DNA from 3 places in the Colwellia sp. BRX8-7 genome. Region 1 is predicted to be linked to each of the others. Evidence: predicted binding sites of a transcription regulator. Region 1 holds the regulator's gene; each other region holds the start of a gene.

Region 1 (6,102 bases):
TTCAAGGTGAAGAAAATAAATTACCCGCCTTGAAAACTATGGCTAAGCAATTAAAGCTATCCCTCGAGGAAATTGCTTATATTGGTGATGATATGCCTGATTATGAGTGTATCAACGCTGTGGGCTTGGGTATTGCTGTTCAAGATGCCCACCCAAGTATTTTATCTATCGCAAATTACACCACTTTTAACCATGGCGGTTTTGGTGCTGTTCGAGAAATATGCGATTTAATCATGCTTAGCCAAAACACCTTAGCAAATGCTTCGGGTGCGAGTATATGAATCGACTTTATAGTTTAACCTTGTTGTTTTTTCTGATTGCGGGAGGCGTTTACGGTATAATTGAATGGAGAAATTCCTCAGCACCACAATTACAAGCGATTGATAAGACGCTGACCCCTGATTTTATTGCCGAAAATTTACACAGTAATGTTTATAAACATCAAGGAAGTTTAGCTTATGTTGTTGATGCCCATCGTATGGAACATTACCCTGAGTTAAGTATTACCAACTTTGAGTTTCCTCAATACACACTTCATCCAAAAAATGATGCGCCCGCATGGAAAATATCTGCCAATGAAGGCATATTATACAATAACAACCGGGTAAAATTAGAAAAGCATGTCCGCCTGTTAGCAACAGATCCCGATAGCTTATTACAAGAAGTTCAAGGAAAATACTTTGAACTTGATCTAAAAACTAACATCATAAGTTCAGAACAAGAAATTAAAATTATCGGTAAAGGATTTACCATCGATGGTAAAGGTTTAATTGTCGACTTAAACACCAACCAAATGACACTAACTAAACATGTGAAATCAATTTATGAAATTGTTAAAAAATAGCCTACTGTGCTTATTGTTATCAACTCCGCTATTTTCGTCAGCTTTCGCTGAAAAATTTGATATAAAACAAAAGATTGAAATTAACGCTTCAAGACAAGCCGTTGATCTTAAAAATAAAATATTCAGCTATATTGATAACGTGGTGATCACTCAAGGTTCATTAGTTATACGTGCTGATTTAGTACAAGTGCTGACTCAATCTGGCAGTGAAGAAAAAACCTATATCGCTAAAGGGAAGCCAGCAACCTTTAAACAAACCTTAGCCGATGGCACTCCTCTTAGCTTACAAGCAGACGAAATAAGATATGAGCCCGCAAATAATTTAGTGATAATTTCAGGAAATGCGTTATTACAGCAAGAAGGTAGTGAGGTTAGTGGCAGTAGAATTACTTACAATATTGCCACTCAGTATGTTAATGCTGAAAGTAAATCTAACGAACGCACTAAAACGATTTTTCAGCCGAAAGAAAAAATTAAAGCGACAACCACAGACGCGAAAACTCAGGAAAAAATTAATTTATGAGCACTAGCACCCTAATGGCAAAAGGCCTTGCCAAAGCCTATAAAGGCAGAAAAGTGGTTAAAAATGTCAGTATGCAAGTTTCAGCAGGACAAATAGTCGGTTTACTGGGCCCAAATGGTGCCGGAAAAACAACTTCTTTTTATATGATTGTGGGTTTAGTTGAAAGTGATAGTGGCGATATTATCTTAAATGACGAAAACCTGACGTTAGCGCCTATGCATGAGCGTGCGAGAAAAGGCATCGGATATTTACCACAAGAAGCCTCTATTTTTCGAAAACTCAGTGTTTACGACAATATTATGGCTATTTTACAAACACGAAAAGAATTATCAGATGCTGAACGTGAAGAGAAATTAGAACATCTTGTTGAAGAATTCAACATAGGTCATATCAAAGATAATTTAGGCATGAGCTTATCTGGTGGTGAACGCCGCCGAGTAGAAATTGCTCGCGCATTAGCTGCTGAACCAAAATTTATTTTATTAGATGAACCTTTTGCTGGTGTTGATCCAATTTCAGTAGGTGATATTAAAAAAATTATTCTACACTTAAAAGAACGTGGCATTGGTGTGTTGATCACTGATCACAATGTACGTGAAACTCTCGATGTATGTGAACATGCGTATATTGTTAGTCATGGTGAACTTATTGCAGAAGGTACTGCAGATCAAATTCTTGCAAATCAACACGTAAGAGATGTATACCTTGGTGAACAATTCACGCTATAGTAGTCAGTAAATGAATAGTATCTTCGTATGAAAAAAACGAAAATATCCCATTAAAAATAATAGGAAGTTAATGACCTAAATGCGCCCTACTCTACAACTCCGCATAGGACAACAATTAACCATGACGCCACAATTGCAGCAAGCAATCAAATTGCTGCAACTGTCTACGTTAGAGCTTCAACAAGAAATTCAGGAAGCCTTAGAAAGTAATCCATTATTAGAAATGGATGAGTCTTCAAATAATCCTGAAGATAAAAGTACTGACAACCTTGAAGAAGCTCACACTGCCGGTACTGGTGATGTTAAAGAAGCCCCCGCTTCTGATGGTAGCGAAGACGCTACGCCTACCATTGATGAAATCACCACCACTGAAGCCATGGACAAGAACGATATCCCTGAAGAATTAAACATGGATACCACTTGGGATGATAACTACACGGCTGGTGCAGCAAGTTCAAGCTCAGGCCCAGCTTCAGAAGATTATACTTACCAAGGCGAGACTCAAGACTCCATTCAAGATCATTTGCGCTGGCAAATGGAATTAAGCCCTTTTACCGAAACAGACCGCGCTATAGCGACAGCAATTATTGATGCTGTTGATGACGCCGGTTACTTAACGGTATCTAGTGAAGACATTTTAGAAAGTGTTGCCATTGAAGGAGTAGAGCTTGATGAAATTGAGGTGGTACTAAAACGTATTAACCTCTTTGATCCTGTTGGTGTCGCTGCTCGTTCTATTTCAGAATGTTTAATCATTCAACTTAATCAATTTGACCCCGCTACACCTTGGTTAGCAGAAAGTAAGTTAGTTTTGCGTGACCATATTAATCTACTGGGTAGCCGAGACTATCGTACATTAATGCGTAAAACTCGACTGAAAGAAGAGCAACTGCGCGAAGTAGTGCGTCTTATTCAATCACTTGACCCTAGACCCGGCGATAGTGTGATGAAGAGTGACGATCAGTATGTTATTCCTGATGTTTCTGTTGAAAAGAAAAATGGCCGTTGGGTGGTCGAATTAAATCCTGATACTGCGCCAAAACTTTCGGTGAATCAGCAATATGCTTCGATGTCACGTTCGATGAAGTCGACAGCTGACACACAATTTATTCGCTCAAATTTACAAGAAGCTAAATGGTTTATTAAAAGCTTAGAAAGCCGTAATGATACCTTATTAAAAGTGTCAAACTGTATTGTGCAACGTCAAATTGGCTTTTTTGAACATGGTAATGAAGCCATGCGTCCAATGGTTTTAAATGATATTGCCGAAGCTGTCGATATGCATGAATCAACCATTTCACGAGTGACGACACAAAAGTATATGCATACGCCACGTGGAATTTTCGAACTGAAGTTTTTCTTCTCAAGCCATGTTGGCACCGAAAGCGGTGGCGAATGTTCATCAACAGCTATTCGTGCATTAATCAAAAAATTTGTTGCTGCCGAAATCCCAGCAAAACCACTTAGTGATAGTAAAATGGCTGATTTATTAGCCGATCAAGGGATAAATGTAGCTCGACGTACCATAGCAAAATATCGAGAGTCACTTTCTATTCCACCTTCTAACCAACGAAAAAGTTTACTTTAACGAAAAGATGAGGAATTAAGCTTATGCAAATTAATCTTTCTGGCCACCATGTTGACATTACCGAAGCTTTACGAGAAAACGTCACGACAAAGATGGCAAAATTAAGCCGACATTTTGATCATATCAATAATGTTCATGTTGTTCTCACCGTTGAAAAATCAAATCAAATTGCTGAAGCGACTGTTCACGTTAGTGGCTCTGATTTACATGCAAAAGCTGAAAATGCTGACATGTATGCCTCTATTGATAGTCTTGTTGTTAAGCTTGACCGGCAAATATTGAAGTACAAAGGTAAAACGAATCAGCATTAATGCTGTTTATCGCCTGTTCACTCACCAAAGAATCTAAGTAGTATAATGAAGTTGCAAGATATCCTTACCCTTGATTGCACCCTGTGTGCGATTAAGGGTACAAGCAAAAAAAAACTCCTTGAAATAATTAGCGAAACTGCGGCAAAAAAATTCGATAATATTGATACTCATCAATTATTCGAAAGCTTAATGGCGCGTGAAAAGGTTGGCTCTACCGGCATAGGAAATGGCATTGCGATTCCTCATGGTCGATTAACTAACACGTCACAAGTTATTGCTGTATTGCTGACCAGTGAACAAGCCGTTGAATTTGATGCGATAGACAACCGTGCTGTCGATATTATTATTGCGTTATTTGTACCTGAAGAAAACTGCCAACAACATTTAGATACCTTACAAAGTATTGCGCAAATATTTAGTACTAAACAATTCGCAAAGCAAGTAAGAAAATGCCAAAATTCGCAAGAGCTTTTTACTTTAATAAAGCATGCTAAACGTTAATAAAATCTAATAATAATCCAGGAAAACTCAAATGAAACTCTTGATAGTCAGTGGTCGCTCAGGGTCAGGTAAAAGTGTCGCCTTACGTGTACTCGAAGATTTAGGCTACTACTGTGTCGATAATATTCCGGTGAATTTATTGCCTGCATTAGCACATACCGTTATTAATGATTACGACAAAGTAGCGGTTAGTTTAGATGTACGTAACTTACCCAATGACCCTAATGACGTTTCAGAAATATTAGATTATCTACCAAAAACGGTAAAACTCGATATTCTGTATTTAGATGCTGATGACTCTGATCTTATTCGACGTTTTAGTGAAACGCGTCGTTTACATCCTTTGATTAAACAAAATATCCCACTCGACCAAGCCATCTCTTTAGAGAAAAAGCTGCTTGAGCCTATTTCCACGCGTGCGGGTTTGTATATTAATACCAGTCAGTTATCACCTCATCAATTATCTGATTTAGTGCGTGAGCGAATTTTAGGCAAAACCTCGGCATCTATGGTGGTGGTGTTTGAATCTTTTGGCTTTAAACACGGTGTACCACAAGACGCAGATTATGTTTTTGATGCACGTTTTCTGCCTAACCCTTTTTGGGAAACAGACTTAAAAGGTTTTACCGGTTTAGATCAACCCGTGCGAGACTTTCTTGCTAGCCAACCGATTGTCACTAAATTTATCTGGCAAATTAACAGTTTTATGATGACGTGGTTACCCCACTTAGAAAGAAACAATCGCAGCTATATTACTATCGCCATTGGTTGTACGGGTGGAAAACACCGATCGGTTTATATTGCAGAAATATTAGCAAACAATCTTAGAAAAGAACGCGAAGATGTTCAGTCTCATCATCGCGATATTAAAATACAAAGCACTTAATAACGGTCACTGTATGCCAAAATATAATAAATCATTAACCATTAGCAATAAACTGGGATTACATGCACGTGCTGCCACTAAACTTGCCCAGTTAAGCCAAAAGCTTAATGCTAACGTTACTATTTGCTTAGAGGGCAAAGAAGCTGATGCCAGTAGTATTATGGGGTTAATGTTACTGGCCGGTGGCTTTGGAAAAACAGTAGAGGTTATTACCCAAGGAGAAGATGCTCAACAAGCACTTGACGATGTATGCCAGTTATTTTCTGATAAATTTGATGAAGACGAATGATAAAAAGACTGAATAAAAAATAAAGTTACGTTATCATTCATTACAACACCTTAGCCAGCGCATCTTGACTAAGATATAAACAATATAATTTTCGTATTACTGCGGCACAGGAAAACTTTATGCCGGAAATATCAGAGCAACAACAAAATCATCAACGCCTGCAACAAGTCAATAAAGCACTTGGTAGCGGTATGTTTGTGCACGTTCGAAAATTACTACAGAACATGCCAGCTTATGATATTGCTTTAATATTAGAGTCATCTCACCCGAAAAGTCGTGCCGTTTTATGGCAACTTATCGACGCTGATAATCACGGTGAAGTACTTGAAGAACTCAATGAGGAAGTTCGAAAAGGCATTTTAAAAACTATCCGCCCTGAAAAATTAGCCGCCGTTGCTGAAGGCATGGATGTTGATGATTTAGCTGAAGTTT
Region 2 (6,102 bases), on a different contig from region 1:
CTTCTTATTTCGATATAAAGATCATAACTATCAGCCGGAGCTGCGCGATCATCACATTCAAGCGCGGAAAAAGGCTTTAAATTTTTAGGTCTTCCTTGTGGATACAACTCATCCCAATAGTTAGCACCGATAGCAATAACACCAGCTAAGTTAGATTCTGAAAAACGATCTGCGTAATGATCGAATAAGGCAGGTAATCGAGAAAGTGCGTGACGAACATGAGCATTTTTATCATCTAAAACATTAAACATCAGATAATAACCGTGCAAACTAGGTTCTGCGCAAATACCGAATTGTTCTCTTGCCATCAAAATTCCCAAAAATGTAATGTATATTAATATTTCAATTTTACACAGTTTCTTAAAATTCACAGTAAATCATTTACGATAATAAAATAAGATAAAACCGTGTTGCTTTTTACAGCTATGCCAACGCACTTTTATTAGTATGGGCGCAAGTACTGATAATTTCTGTGCAGCTAAAAGTATTAGCCTTTATCTTGTACATAAAAAAACAGCCCTGAGGCTGTTTTATGATTTATCTTGTTAATATAGATAACACTAGTTGGTATTAAGTAAACTCAGGGTAAGCTTCCATACCACAATCTGATTTATCCATACCTTGATACTCTTCTTCTTCAGTTACACGAATACCCATAACTTTCTTAAGTACATACCAGACCACAAAACTTGCACTAAATACCCAGACAAAGATGGTTGCTGCACCGATTAATTGTCCACTAAAACTTGAAGCAGGGTTAGTAAGAGGAACAAGCAGTAAACCAAACAAACCAACGACACCATGTACTGAGATAGCACCGACTGGATCATCTATTTTCAGTTTATCTAAACCAACCACTGACAAGACAACGATGACACCAGCGACCATACCAAACAAGGTTGCTTGCAATGCCGTGGGTGTTGAAGGCTCAGCAGTAATAGCGACTAATCCCGCTAATGCCCCGTTTAATGTCATGGTTAAATCTGCTTTTTTAAATAGTAATTTCGCAAAAATTAACGCGGCGATAGCGCCACCAGCGGCCGCTGCATTGGTATTTAAAAAGACCATAGCAACTGAATGTGAACTGTTGATATCGGCAAGCTTTAAAACCGAACCACCGTTAAAGCCAAACCAACCCATCCATAAAATAAATGTGCCTAATGTCGCCATAGGTAAGTTAGCACCTGGAATGGCATTAATACGACCATCTGCTCCATATTTACCCTTACGTGCGCCAAGTAACAAGACACCCGCTAATGCTGCTGATGCACCTGCCATGTGGACAATACCCGAGCCAGCAAAATCAGAAAAGCCTAAGTCACCTAGGGTGTACAAACCAAAGACAGCATTACCGCCCCAAGTCCAGCTACCTTCAAGTGGATAAATAACGGCAGTTAACACAACGGTAAAAATAAGGAATGCCCATAATTTCATGCGTTCAGCGACGGCACCAGAAACAATCGACATCGCTGTTGCAACAAAGACCACTTGAAAGAAGAAATCAGACGCTTTGGAATATATAGCTCCGCCATTAAAACCATCTTCACGGCCAGAAAATTCTTTTAATACCGCATCAGCATCGATTGTTTCGATGCCAGATAAGAAGAAACCCCCACCGTACATAATTTCGTAACCGCAGGCCAAATACATCATGCAAGCAATAGCATAAAGCGCGACGTTTTTAGTCAAAATTTCTGTGGTATTTTTTGCACGCACTAAACCGGCTTCTAACATAGAAAAACCCGCGGCCATCCACATAACAAGAGCACCACATATCAAGAAATAGAAAGTGTCCATTGCATACTGTAATTGAAAAATATTTTGTTCCATGATTTACCCCTTAAATAGCTTCAACATCTTGCTCACCAGTACGAATACGTACAGCTTGCTGTAAGTCATAGACAAATATTTTACCATCGCCAATTTTACCTGTGTGCGCCGACTCGGTAATTGCTTTGACTAAGCGTTCAACAACATCATCATTGACAGCAATTTCAAGTTTCACTTTCGGTAAAAAGTCCACTTGATACTCAGCACCACGATACAATTCGGTATGCCCTTTTTGTCGTCCAAAACCTTTTACTTCACTGACAGTTAGTCCTTCAACACCAATTTCAGAAATTGCTTCTCTGACATCATCCAGTTTGAAAGGTTTTATTATTGCGTTAACCATTTTCATTATGTTTAGCCTTATTTATGATTTGTACATAACAATACAAATGTTATGCCAAAGACTAAAACACTTAATATTCATAAGGTTAAGGTAAACAATAAAAAAAAGGCTATTTAAAAGCACTTCGTTGGTGCATGAAATTTTATCAATGACAGTAATTGGTGCATGATTTAATTAGCATGCAAGGAAGTCCCGTTTGTTAAATAAAACTATTAGCGGTGTTAGGCAAGGAAAGGTTAATTAGCAAGGATGGCAAAGACAGTTCTGCTATCTAAGAGGTTTATTACTCGGTGACAACTCATGATTAATGAGTGTATTAGCTGCGCAGACAAGGTAAGTGCAATAAAAATTGAGATGAGGTTAGCTCAGCAAAGAAAAGCTATTGCTAAATAGATCACTACCCTCACCCACAGTTATTATATCAAAAGATGTAGCGGTTAATAAAGCATAGAGGCACTTGGGTTAAGTACAGCAAGGATACTTAAACGTTCCATATCACAGAAGTCGCTGGCATCACGCAACAGCTCTTGTTGCACTGATAACGCATCGAGTTTTTCATCACTAATGACATCGGCTTGGCAATGACTTTTGCATTGGTGGTTCAGTGTCATTACTCGTTTAGCAATATAAAGTAACTTAGTTTCGTCGGTACTATGTTGAAACTCCTCTTCATCTTGATAACGTATAGGTTCAATCAAGCTGTAAGGAAGTTGCCATTGTTTTAATAATTCAGCGCTAATGTCAGCGTAGGAAAAACCCAGTATTTGTAGTTGTTTAGTCCAAGGCAATTCATCTGAATTAATATGCTTACATTGTTCTACTTTTTCAGGCATAAATTGATGTATGACTAGTTCGCCTAAATTATGCAGCAAACCTAAAATAAATAATCGTTCCGCATTGGGTACGTTTAGTTTAGTGCCTAAAAATTTAACCGTTAATGCACAGTCAACACTACGCTCCCAAAAGTCATCTAAATATTCGGGACTGGCTTTTAGTTTTCTAAAGGCATCAGTGGTAAAATAAGCAATAACTAAGTTGTAAACTTCGGTAATACCCAAGATTAAAACCGCTTTAGAAATAGTGTCTATTTTACCAGGATAGTTAAAAAAAGAGCTGTTTGAGAGCTTTAAAATAGTCGCTGACAAGGCGGGATCAAGTAAAATGACATCCGCTATATCATCAATAGTTGATGATTCGTTATCAATTAACTCTTTAATGCGGATAAAAGAATCCGACAATACAAATATTTCACTCGCCTGTTCGGCGTATTCAACAGCATTCATAACAAAAATCCTAACAAGAAATATAGGGTTGTTTTTATATAAAAATAAAACACTCAGCAAATAAATTTAAAGCTAACACCCGCTGATGGCTCAGTTTTTCAATAAGATACAAGGTATTAGCAATAACCTAAATTTTACTCAAGTATAGACACTATATTAATAATAAGTGACTTATTTTCAGAAAAAGTCTAATTAGTCTTCAACGGTTAAGGCAACTTGGTAAGAGCCAAATTTTCTAATATTAATAACCCCCTTATCAAAAATAAGATATTGGCCTTTTATCCCTTGTAATAATCCTGAAACTTGGGGTGTTTTATCAAAGTTAAAAGAGCCAATTTTTTCTAAGTACTGCTCAACAGGAAAGTTCAAATTGACTACTGGTTCGTCAAGTAATTCAACGGCGTCTGCACCAAAGCGTAATTTAATATCGTCTAACTGTGCTGCAATTTCAGGTAGTAATGCTTGTGCTTTCGCTTTTAAATCAACCATTTCACCTGCACCTTTTAACATAGCTCGCCAGTTTGTTTTATCGGCAATAAACTTAGCCAGTGCTATTTCAACTAAACCCGATTGTAAGCGTGTACTTACTCTAAATAGTTTTAAAGCTTGTGTTGCACCTTGGTCAATCCAGCGGGTAGGTATTTGAGTATGGCGAGTAATGCCAACTTTAATGCCAGAGGTATTGGCTAAATAAACATAATGATTAACCATGCAATTTTTTACGCCCCATTCTGGCTCACGACAAGTCCCCTGAGCATGATGGCAAGTTTCTGGTTTCATAATACACATATCGCATTGAGCAAGTTTTTGCATACACGGATAACAAAAACCTTGCGAATAACTTTTCTTGGTTACTCTTGCACAATGACGACACGCTATTTTACCTTGGTAATCTAAAGTAATATTTTTCCCAATTAACGCATTCATATCAATGAGCTGATCGCCTATAGGTAATTGGTAATGAACGAGTCCGTTTTCATCTAACTGAGCAGTCATTTTACTCAAAGCACCTGCATCGTAATGGGTCATTTATTGTCTCGGTATGTTTGATGGAGAAATTTATAGGGCATGGTATAAAACTCTGTAAATGACAGCCAGCTTTTTATCGATTTCGGCAACAAAAATTGCGATACTATTGTTATATCAGCAAAACCTTTACAGCCAAGCCAACTTGTATGCAAAAAAAAGAACCAACCGCCAAGCCAACTTGGTTTGTTTATTATTTACGTTGTGCAGACAACAGTTTATACGCGGGTATTACTACCGACTTAATTCGCCGTTTAGGTGAACATAATACTTGTAATAAAACAGGGGCTAAATATACGCGGGTTCGGCGGCCGGTCGAATTAGTTTACGCTGAGCCCCAAGAAAATCGTCAACTCGCTTGCAAGCGCGAATATCAACTAAAGAAGTTTACTAAGCTTAAAAAAGAGACCTTAGTGAAGAACTTTAAGCCAATAATTTTTTAGAAAAGCCCTGACAGTACTGGTCTGCTTAGTATTACTTTTATTAGATAATTTCCATTTGTCGACAAGTAACTGCTAGTATACGGCGGTTTTCACATAATAGATGTATGCAAAATGTTTCTAGAACGTTACTGTAATATTACAAACAATCAAATTAGTTTTTCTCGTCAGCAAGGTAGCGATTTCGCTAAAATAGTTGCCGATGATTTCAATCCGCTGCACGATGCCGATGCAAAACGTTTTTGCGTGCCAGGTGATTTACTTTTTTCATTAGTGCTAGAAAAGTCAGGTTTATCACAAAATATGGGCTTTACTTTTTCAGGTATGGTGACCGATGGCATTAAACTCAATTTTCCTGAAAAAATTGTCGAATCTGCAAGTATTCTTGATGATAATGCTAAAGAATATATGAAAATAGATGCTTCAGGACAGTGTACAACTAACCGTCAATCGATCGATGCTTTGATCCGCGCCTACGTTGAGTTCTCTGGCCATACTTTTCCACATATTTTAGTGAAACTGATGTTTGAAAAAAATGTCATGATCAACCCAACACGTCCAATGGTGATGTACGAGAATATGTTTATTCATTTAGATGAAGTTGATTTTGCCGACGTGCAATTGCAATTAACGACGCCTAGCTTACTCATTGACGGTAAACGGGGTAAAGCAACCTTGCCTTTTGACTTAGTCGCTGATGGCAAAGTGATTGGTCATGGTAAAAAGCACATGTTACTCAGTGGCTTAAGAGATTATGACCAAACCACTATTGATAGTCTCGTTAATCATTACAATGATAAAAAAGCGCAGTACTTAAAATAACCCCTTAATAAGATGATGCGAGTTAAAATTTTATTAACATCATTTTATCAAACGCTAGCTGTTGTGTTCTTCTGTTTTCCACACAAAAAGCAAACTTTTTAATTGTTTTAGGTCGCGAGCATTGCTTTGGCTGTTGATAGTACTCCAGCCATGCTCGCAACTTTTCTCCTTGATAGCGAGATTTTAAGACCAGCGCAGCTGAGGTTTCGAAGGGATCTATACGGTTTTCTTTAATATCACTAGCTGAACTTCTCGATAACTGCTGACCTTTAACAGATATTTTTCTCGGTTTTTTTTTCTGTTTATTTTGCTTATTTACTATGGGCTTTTTTAATCGACTTTGTTGACATTGCCACCA
Region 3 (6,102 bases), on a different contig from region 1:
ATGCTGGCAGATGACCTTGAAGCTATGGGACCTGTGCGTATTAGTGAAGTTGAAGCCGCACAAAAAGAAATATTATCTGTTGCTCGACGATTATCTGACGCTGGAGAAATTATGCTTGGCGGCGCTGGTGGTGGTGATGAGTTCTTATAAACCTTATATTTTTAGGTCAGTCAAAACTTACTGTTATAAAATATTATGAAATTATTAAATAAATCGAATGCTGAAGTTATTAAACATAATCCCGAACAAGAAACCGATGTTTGGTCATTGCCGACGGTTGAATCTGAAAATAAAATTAAAGATGAAACAACCAATGCTATGGGAAAGAAAGCCGCTTGGCGTTTCGAGCCCCCTGAAGATTTTGTTGAAGAAGAAATCGCGCCATTAACGGCAGAAGATATTGAAAACATTCGTCAAGCTGCATTTGATGAAGGCCTTAATCAGGGTAAGGAAGAAGGTTTTGCTAAAGGTTATGAAGAAGGTAAAGTCTCTGGCCATGAAGAAGGTGTGGTACTTGGTCACCAAGAAGGGCTTGAAACCGGCTTAGCCGAAGCAAAAGAAAGTATTGATGAACAATCAGCTGCATGGGCGTCACTTACTGAACAGCTTCATAAGCCATTACTCGATGTCGAAAAAAATGTTGAACAACAATTACTTCATCTTGTCGTAGAACTCACCGAAGCGATTACCTTAGAAGAAGCTAAAACTAACCCTGATATTATTATTGCTGCGATTTCTGCGGGTATAAAAGCTTTACCTAGCCAAGAAGCGCAAACGCAAATTTTATTACACCCCAACGATATTAAACGTGTTGAAAAGCAATTTGGCGCTAAACATGTGCAAGAACAAGGTTGGCGTTTACTCGCTGCCCCGCAATTAGTTCCGGGTAGCTGTCAAATTGAAAATAGCACCTCTAATATCGACCTGAGTGTTAAATCTCGAATAAAAGAAGTATTGGACTCGTTTTTGCAAGATGCACTACATCAGTAATTTCTTGTACAAAAGAGTCAAAATACCGCTATGGTTGATATTTCTCGCCTTAATGAAAGACTAAAAAACTGCCAAGAATTTGTGCACCCGCATAAAGTCTCTGTTGCTGGGCGTTTAGTCCGAGTAGTCGGATTAACGCTTGAAGCTGTTGGCGTAAAAGCGGCAGTTGGTAGCCAATGTTTAGTCGAAACGGCACAAGGCGATTTAATCGCTGAAATTGTTGGTTTTTCTAAAGACATAACTTTTCTAATGCCAGAGCAAAGCTTACAAGGTGTTTTACCGGGTGCGCGCGTTGTGCCACTGACAACTAAAGCTCGCTTACCCTTTTCAATGGATTTACTTGGCCGAGTCGTTGACGGTGTTGGTAAACCACTCGACGGCAAAGGGCCAATCAAGAACTCAGGCAATTATCAAATAAACAATAAGCCGATTAATCCGTTATCAAGGCGTGGTATCACTGAACCGCTTGATGTCGGTGTGCGCGCTATTAATAGTTTTTTAACGGTTGGTATTGGTCAGCGTATGGGCTTATTTGCCGGCTCAGGTGTCGGTAAAAGTGTCTTGTTAGGTATGATGACACGCGGCACAACTGCTGATGTTATCGTTGTGGGGCTAATTGGCGAACGTGGTCGAGAAGTTAAAGAGTTTATCGAAGAAATTTTAGGCGAAGAAGGGCGAGCACGTTCAGTTGTTGTTGCGGCGCCTGCCGATAATTCGCCATTAATGCGTTTAAAAGGCTGTGAAACTGCGGTACAAATTGCTGAGTACTTTCGTGATCAAGGTCTGAATGTCTTGCTACTGGTTGACTCGCTAACGCGTTATGCCCAAGCGCAACGAGAAATAGCACTGGCTGTCGGCGAACCACCGGCAACCAAAGGTTATCCGCCTTCGGTCTTTTCAAAGTTACCCCAACTGGTTGAACGAGCCGGTAATGGTGGCGATGGTCAGGGATCAATTACCGCATTTTTCACCGTATTAACCGAAGGTGATGATTTACAAGATCCTATTGCTGATGCGGCGCGTGCTATTTTAGATGGACATATTGTTTTATCTCGTGCCTTAGCCGATTCAGGGCATTACCCCGCTGTTGATATTGAAGGCTCGATTAGCCGTGTTATGCCGATGGTGACCAGTGATGAGCATCAACAACTTGCTCGGCAACTAAAGCAAGTCTACTCACTATACCAGCAAAATAAAGATTTGATTGCTATTGGCGCTTATAGCCGTGGTAATGATCCTCGCATTGATCAATCCATTGATTTAATGCCGGTGATCAAGTTCTTCCTACAACAAAAAATGTTGGAAATTATTCCTTATGATCAAAGCTTAACGCAACTTCAAGAAATACTTTCTGCAGCGCAAGCACACGCGCAAGCAAAACAAGGCCAGCAAAATGCCTAAACATAATAACGTTAACACTATTTTCGAAAAATTTATTAGCTGTTTAGCATTATCTAGGAGGACGTTATGCCATTAAAGCAACTGAATACCTTACATCGCTATGAACAGGATAAAGAAAAAAAAGCAGCGCAAGCACTGCAAACTGCTGAATTTGAATACCAACAAAATCTTGAACGTTTACAAAGTGTCAGTGACTATCGTCTTGAATATATGAAACGTTTGAATGCTCGCTCTATGGTGGGTATTGATAGCGCGACGTTTAGTCATTTTCATGCCTTTATTGCCAAGCTCGACTATGCAGCTGGGCAAGTTGATATTGCTATTATGCAGAGTAAGGCGATGGTGGAAAAGAGCAAACAGCTCTGGCTAGCTCAGCGACAGAAAATTCAAGCGGTAGAACTATTGCTTGATAAAAAAACACAAGCGCTGACTCTTATCGCTAACAAGCAAGAACAAAAAATGTTTGATGAAATTGCTACTCAACAATTTGTCCGTCGTAAAATGCGGGGATAAAGTGAATTAAATTGTAATTTCTAAGTGGAACAATACTTGCTTGTTTAACTAATATAAAAAGTATTCGCAATAAACGACGTTGTCATCATTGTAAATATAGCTCAAATTTACCATTGAAATAAAAAGGTTTACTATGCCGCAAGTTACTCCATTAGCCATAGATATTTCGCCAAGTAAGGACTTTAGCCCTGTTCAGTCAGGAGCGATTAGCACATCCAAAAATTCATCTAAAGATTTTGCACAAATGGTTGACCAGCATTATCAAAGTCAACAAAGCGGCAAAAAGCAACAGGCAAGTGGCAATAACATGAAACTTGCTAGCGAAATTAATGCTGAAAAGAAAGCACCCCAAGGAAAATCTTCCACAACGGATGTGCAACCAAAAGAAAAGGAAATGGGTGGAGTTTCTGATGAGAACGTTAATACAGAAATTAACCAAAGCGAAGCTTCAGAAAGATTGCCTTATGATGATACAGCGACTAGTGAAAAAAATGTTCGAGTAGAAAATAGCCAACAAGAGACACCGGAACACAAAGCTAGCGGATTAATTAATCTTGATACTAATTCCAGCGCACCTGAAAATACAGATAAAAGTACCGAGCAATTAATGTCGTTGTTATCTGCGTCACAACAACTATTAAATGATACGGTGAAAAATGACGGTGCGATACCATCACAACTTAATGAAAAACCATCAATAGTTGTGGCTGGTAGTAATCAACAAGAAAAAACACAGTTAGCAGCAATGTTAAGGCAAGTGCTTGGTGGCAATACCCAAGAAAATGTAGCGACCAGTGATAATACCTTAGCAAAAGTTAGCGTTGAGCCAGAGTTAGCTAAATCATTAACCGTTCCAGTAACGGTTAACAGTGAAATGCCATCAAAGAAAGTTGACCTAGCTAGCGAACCCAAAGTCGTTGCTGATAAAGTTGTGCAAGGGGAGGCTGAATTAGCCTTATCTTCATTATTGGAGAAAAAAACAAACAGTGAAGGACAAGAACCCTCGCTAAAAACAACGAATGTTAATAGCCAACTTTCCACTCAAACCGTTCCTCCTGCTCAAAGCGAAACGTCGTTAAAAGCAGAGCCTATTGTAGATAAAACCAATAATGTACCGAAACAGGCGATGCCTTTAAGTGATCTTGAAGCGCTATTAGCGGATATGGAAAAAGCGCCTACGGATACTGAACTTGAACAAATTAAAGCTGCACTTAACGCCAATCAGGACAAAGCTGTAATTCCTGACAAAAGTAATCAAAGTATCAGCAATAGTAAAGCGTCGGTCGATAAAGAGTTGGCCGGAGCGGTATTGCCTGTAACCCTTAAAAATGAAAGCTTGGATAACGAAATAGCAATTGATGCTGATAAGGTCAATACGGATAATGTTGTTTTTTCAAGCGTAGCTGTTCCAGGTGAAAAACAAGCTCAGGAAAATAATGCAAATAATAGTCGTGGGGTTAATCAGGTAAACCAGAAACCCCTTGAAATACAAAATTTAAATGCCGGTGAACAATTTAAAGAGCCAGCTAAAGATCAGTCGGCAGAGCAACAAAACCAAAAACAGGCACAAAGCTTAACTCAGCTTGATAAAGTGGCTAACAATGATGCTCAAGTCAAAGAAAAAACTATTAATGAAATATTTGATAAGAAACAAGTCAGTACAAGTATTGAGAATACTCTTAATAGAGATATGCATCGAGCCAATAATGAAGTAACCAAATCTACGGCTTCTGCGGAGGAAATGATCACTAAATTAACCAGTGACCATGTGCAATCAACGGCTCAATCAGCAACAAATGCCAAGCAAGTGACAGCGTTACAAAATGAAGCCTTATCGGTATACCGTAAAGACTTTACTGGTGCATTGAATGATAAAGTCATGGTAATGATGAACCAAAAGCTTCAGCAGGTTGAAATTCGTCTTGACCCACAAGAATTAGGTAATGTGAACGTAAAAATAAATATGCAAAATGAGCAGGCGGTTGTTAATTTTACTGTTCAAAATCAGCAAGCTAAAGAAGCGTTCGATCAAAATTTAGGGCGATTAAAAGAGATGCTTGCTGAAAGTGGCGTCAATGTCGGTGATGCGAATGTCGAACAGCAAAGTAAGCAAAATAATAATGAAGAAGAACTCGGTGAAGGTCGCCAAGGTGGTGGTGACGGTAACGAGAATGAATTTTCAGATTTAAGTGATACTCAAACACTAAATTTGGTTAAAGGTTCGTCAACTGGTATAGATTACTACGCATAAATGACAAAACTCATTGGCTCGCTGACCATTCAACGATATAGTTGACTGAAAGTAATTTTAACATTTAAATAGATAATAAAGGCTTGATGATGGCTGATGATAAAGGCGAAGGTAAAGAATTAGAATTAGACGGTAAAGGCAAAAGAAAAAAGATGATCATTATCATTGCTGCTGTTGTGATATTGGCTGTTGGCGGTGGAGCGGCTTATTTTTTTCTGGCTGGAGATGATGCTGTTTCTCAAGAGCAACTTGATGCTGAGCTAGACGGTGATAGTGCCAGTGAAGGCGAAGCCGCTGAAAGTGTTAGTGCCAGTACAGGCTCTGCGCTTTATGTACCTATGCCAAGACCTTTTCGCTTTAATGTTCCCGGCGCTGCCCGCGACAGATTTGTAGAAATCAGAGTACAGTTATTAGTACGTGGCGCTGATAATGAAGAAGCGGCAAAGAAGCATGTACCATTAATTGAAAGTACTTTACTAGCGACTTTTTCTCAATCAAATGCCGATGATTTAGCAACCAGTGCCGGAAAAACCTCATTGAAACAGAAATCTTTAGTAGCAGTTCATAAAATTATGAAAGAAGTTGAAGGTAGCAATGTGGTTGAAAAAGTATTATTTACCGGTTTTGTAATGCAATAAGGCTATGCGATAAAACAATGCATTTAATTAAAGAGACTATTCAGTGAGTGATTTATTATCTCAAGACGAAATTGATGCGCTATTACACGGTGTTGATGACGTTGAAGAAGAGGAGCTAGTTGAAGACTTTGCCCGTGAAGCTGGCGGCACGTCTGACTATGACTTTTCATCACAAGATCGCATTGTTCGTGGCCGGATGCCAACACTGGAAATGGTTAACGAACGTTTTGCACGCCATATGCGTATCAGTTTATTTAATATGATGCGCCGCACTGCTGAAGTATCAATTAATGGTATTCAGATGATCAA

Evidence for each region. Region 1 encodes sigma-54, which starts transcription at its own class of promoters, with help from an activator protein. Its sites were predicted from a motif close to GTTGGCACGNNNNTNGNNT; they were not measured.
Region 2: a site for sigma-54 is predicted at 2,214-2,232, ahead of H4J57_RS06480 (P-II family nitrogen regulator). Genes of this name have one in related genera too.
Region 3: a site for sigma-54 is predicted at 2,928-2,946, ahead of H4J57_RS00785 (flagellar hook-length control protein FliK). Genes of this name have one in related genera too.

What each region holds. Positions count from the first base shown of each region.
Region 1 is NZ_JACGVP010000011.1:167,853-173,954, reverse strand. Features, by position in the region: gene kdsC (3-deoxy-manno-octulosonate-8-phosphatase KdsC) at 1-281, shown strand, start outside; gene lptC (LPS export ABC transporter periplasmic protein LptC) at 278-844, shown strand; gene lptA (lipopolysaccharide transport periplasmic protein LptA) at 825-1,367, shown strand; gene lptB (LPS export ABC transporter ATP-binding protein) at 1,364-2,095, shown strand; gene H4J57_RS12590 (RNA polymerase factor sigma-54) at 2,175-3,683, shown strand; gene hpf (ribosome hibernation promoting factor) at 3,707-3,994, shown strand; gene ptsN (PTS IIA-like nitrogen regulatory protein PtsN) at 4,040-4,495, shown strand; gene rapZ (RNase adapter RapZ) at 4,527-5,381, shown strand; gene H4J57_RS12570 (HPr family phosphocarrier protein) at 5,395-5,670, shown strand; gene mgtE (magnesium transporter) at 5,790-6,102, shown strand, end outside.
Region 2 is NZ_JACGVP010000005.1:86,443-92,544, reverse strand. Features, by position in the region: gene H4J57_RS06490 (Dyp-type peroxidase) at 1-308, opposite strand, end outside; gene H4J57_RS06485 (ammonium transporter) at 571-1,830, opposite strand; gene H4J57_RS06480 (P-II family nitrogen regulator) at 1,841-2,179, opposite strand; gene H4J57_RS06475 (HDOD domain-containing protein) at 2,611-3,456, opposite strand; gene H4J57_RS06470 (DUF2797 domain-containing protein) at 3,649-4,485, opposite strand; gene H4J57_RS06465 (GIY-YIG nuclease family protein) at 4,632-4,925, shown strand; gene H4J57_RS06460 (DUF3581 family protein) at 5,037-5,744, shown strand; gene H4J57_RS06455 (hypothetical protein) at 5,767-6,102, opposite strand, start outside.
Region 3 is NZ_JACGVP010000001.1:179,765-185,866, reverse strand. Features, by position in the region: gene fliG (flagellar motor switch protein FliG) at 1-150, shown strand, start outside; gene fliH (flagellar assembly protein FliH) at 196-990, shown strand; gene fliI (flagellar protein export ATPase FliI) at 1,021-2,391, shown strand; gene fliJ (flagellar export protein FliJ) at 2,458-2,904, shown strand; gene H4J57_RS00785 (flagellar hook-length control protein FliK) at 3,038-5,155, shown strand; gene fliL (flagellar basal body-associated protein FliL) at 5,245-5,793, shown strand; gene fliM (flagellar motor switch protein FliM) at 5,837-6,102, shown strand, end outside.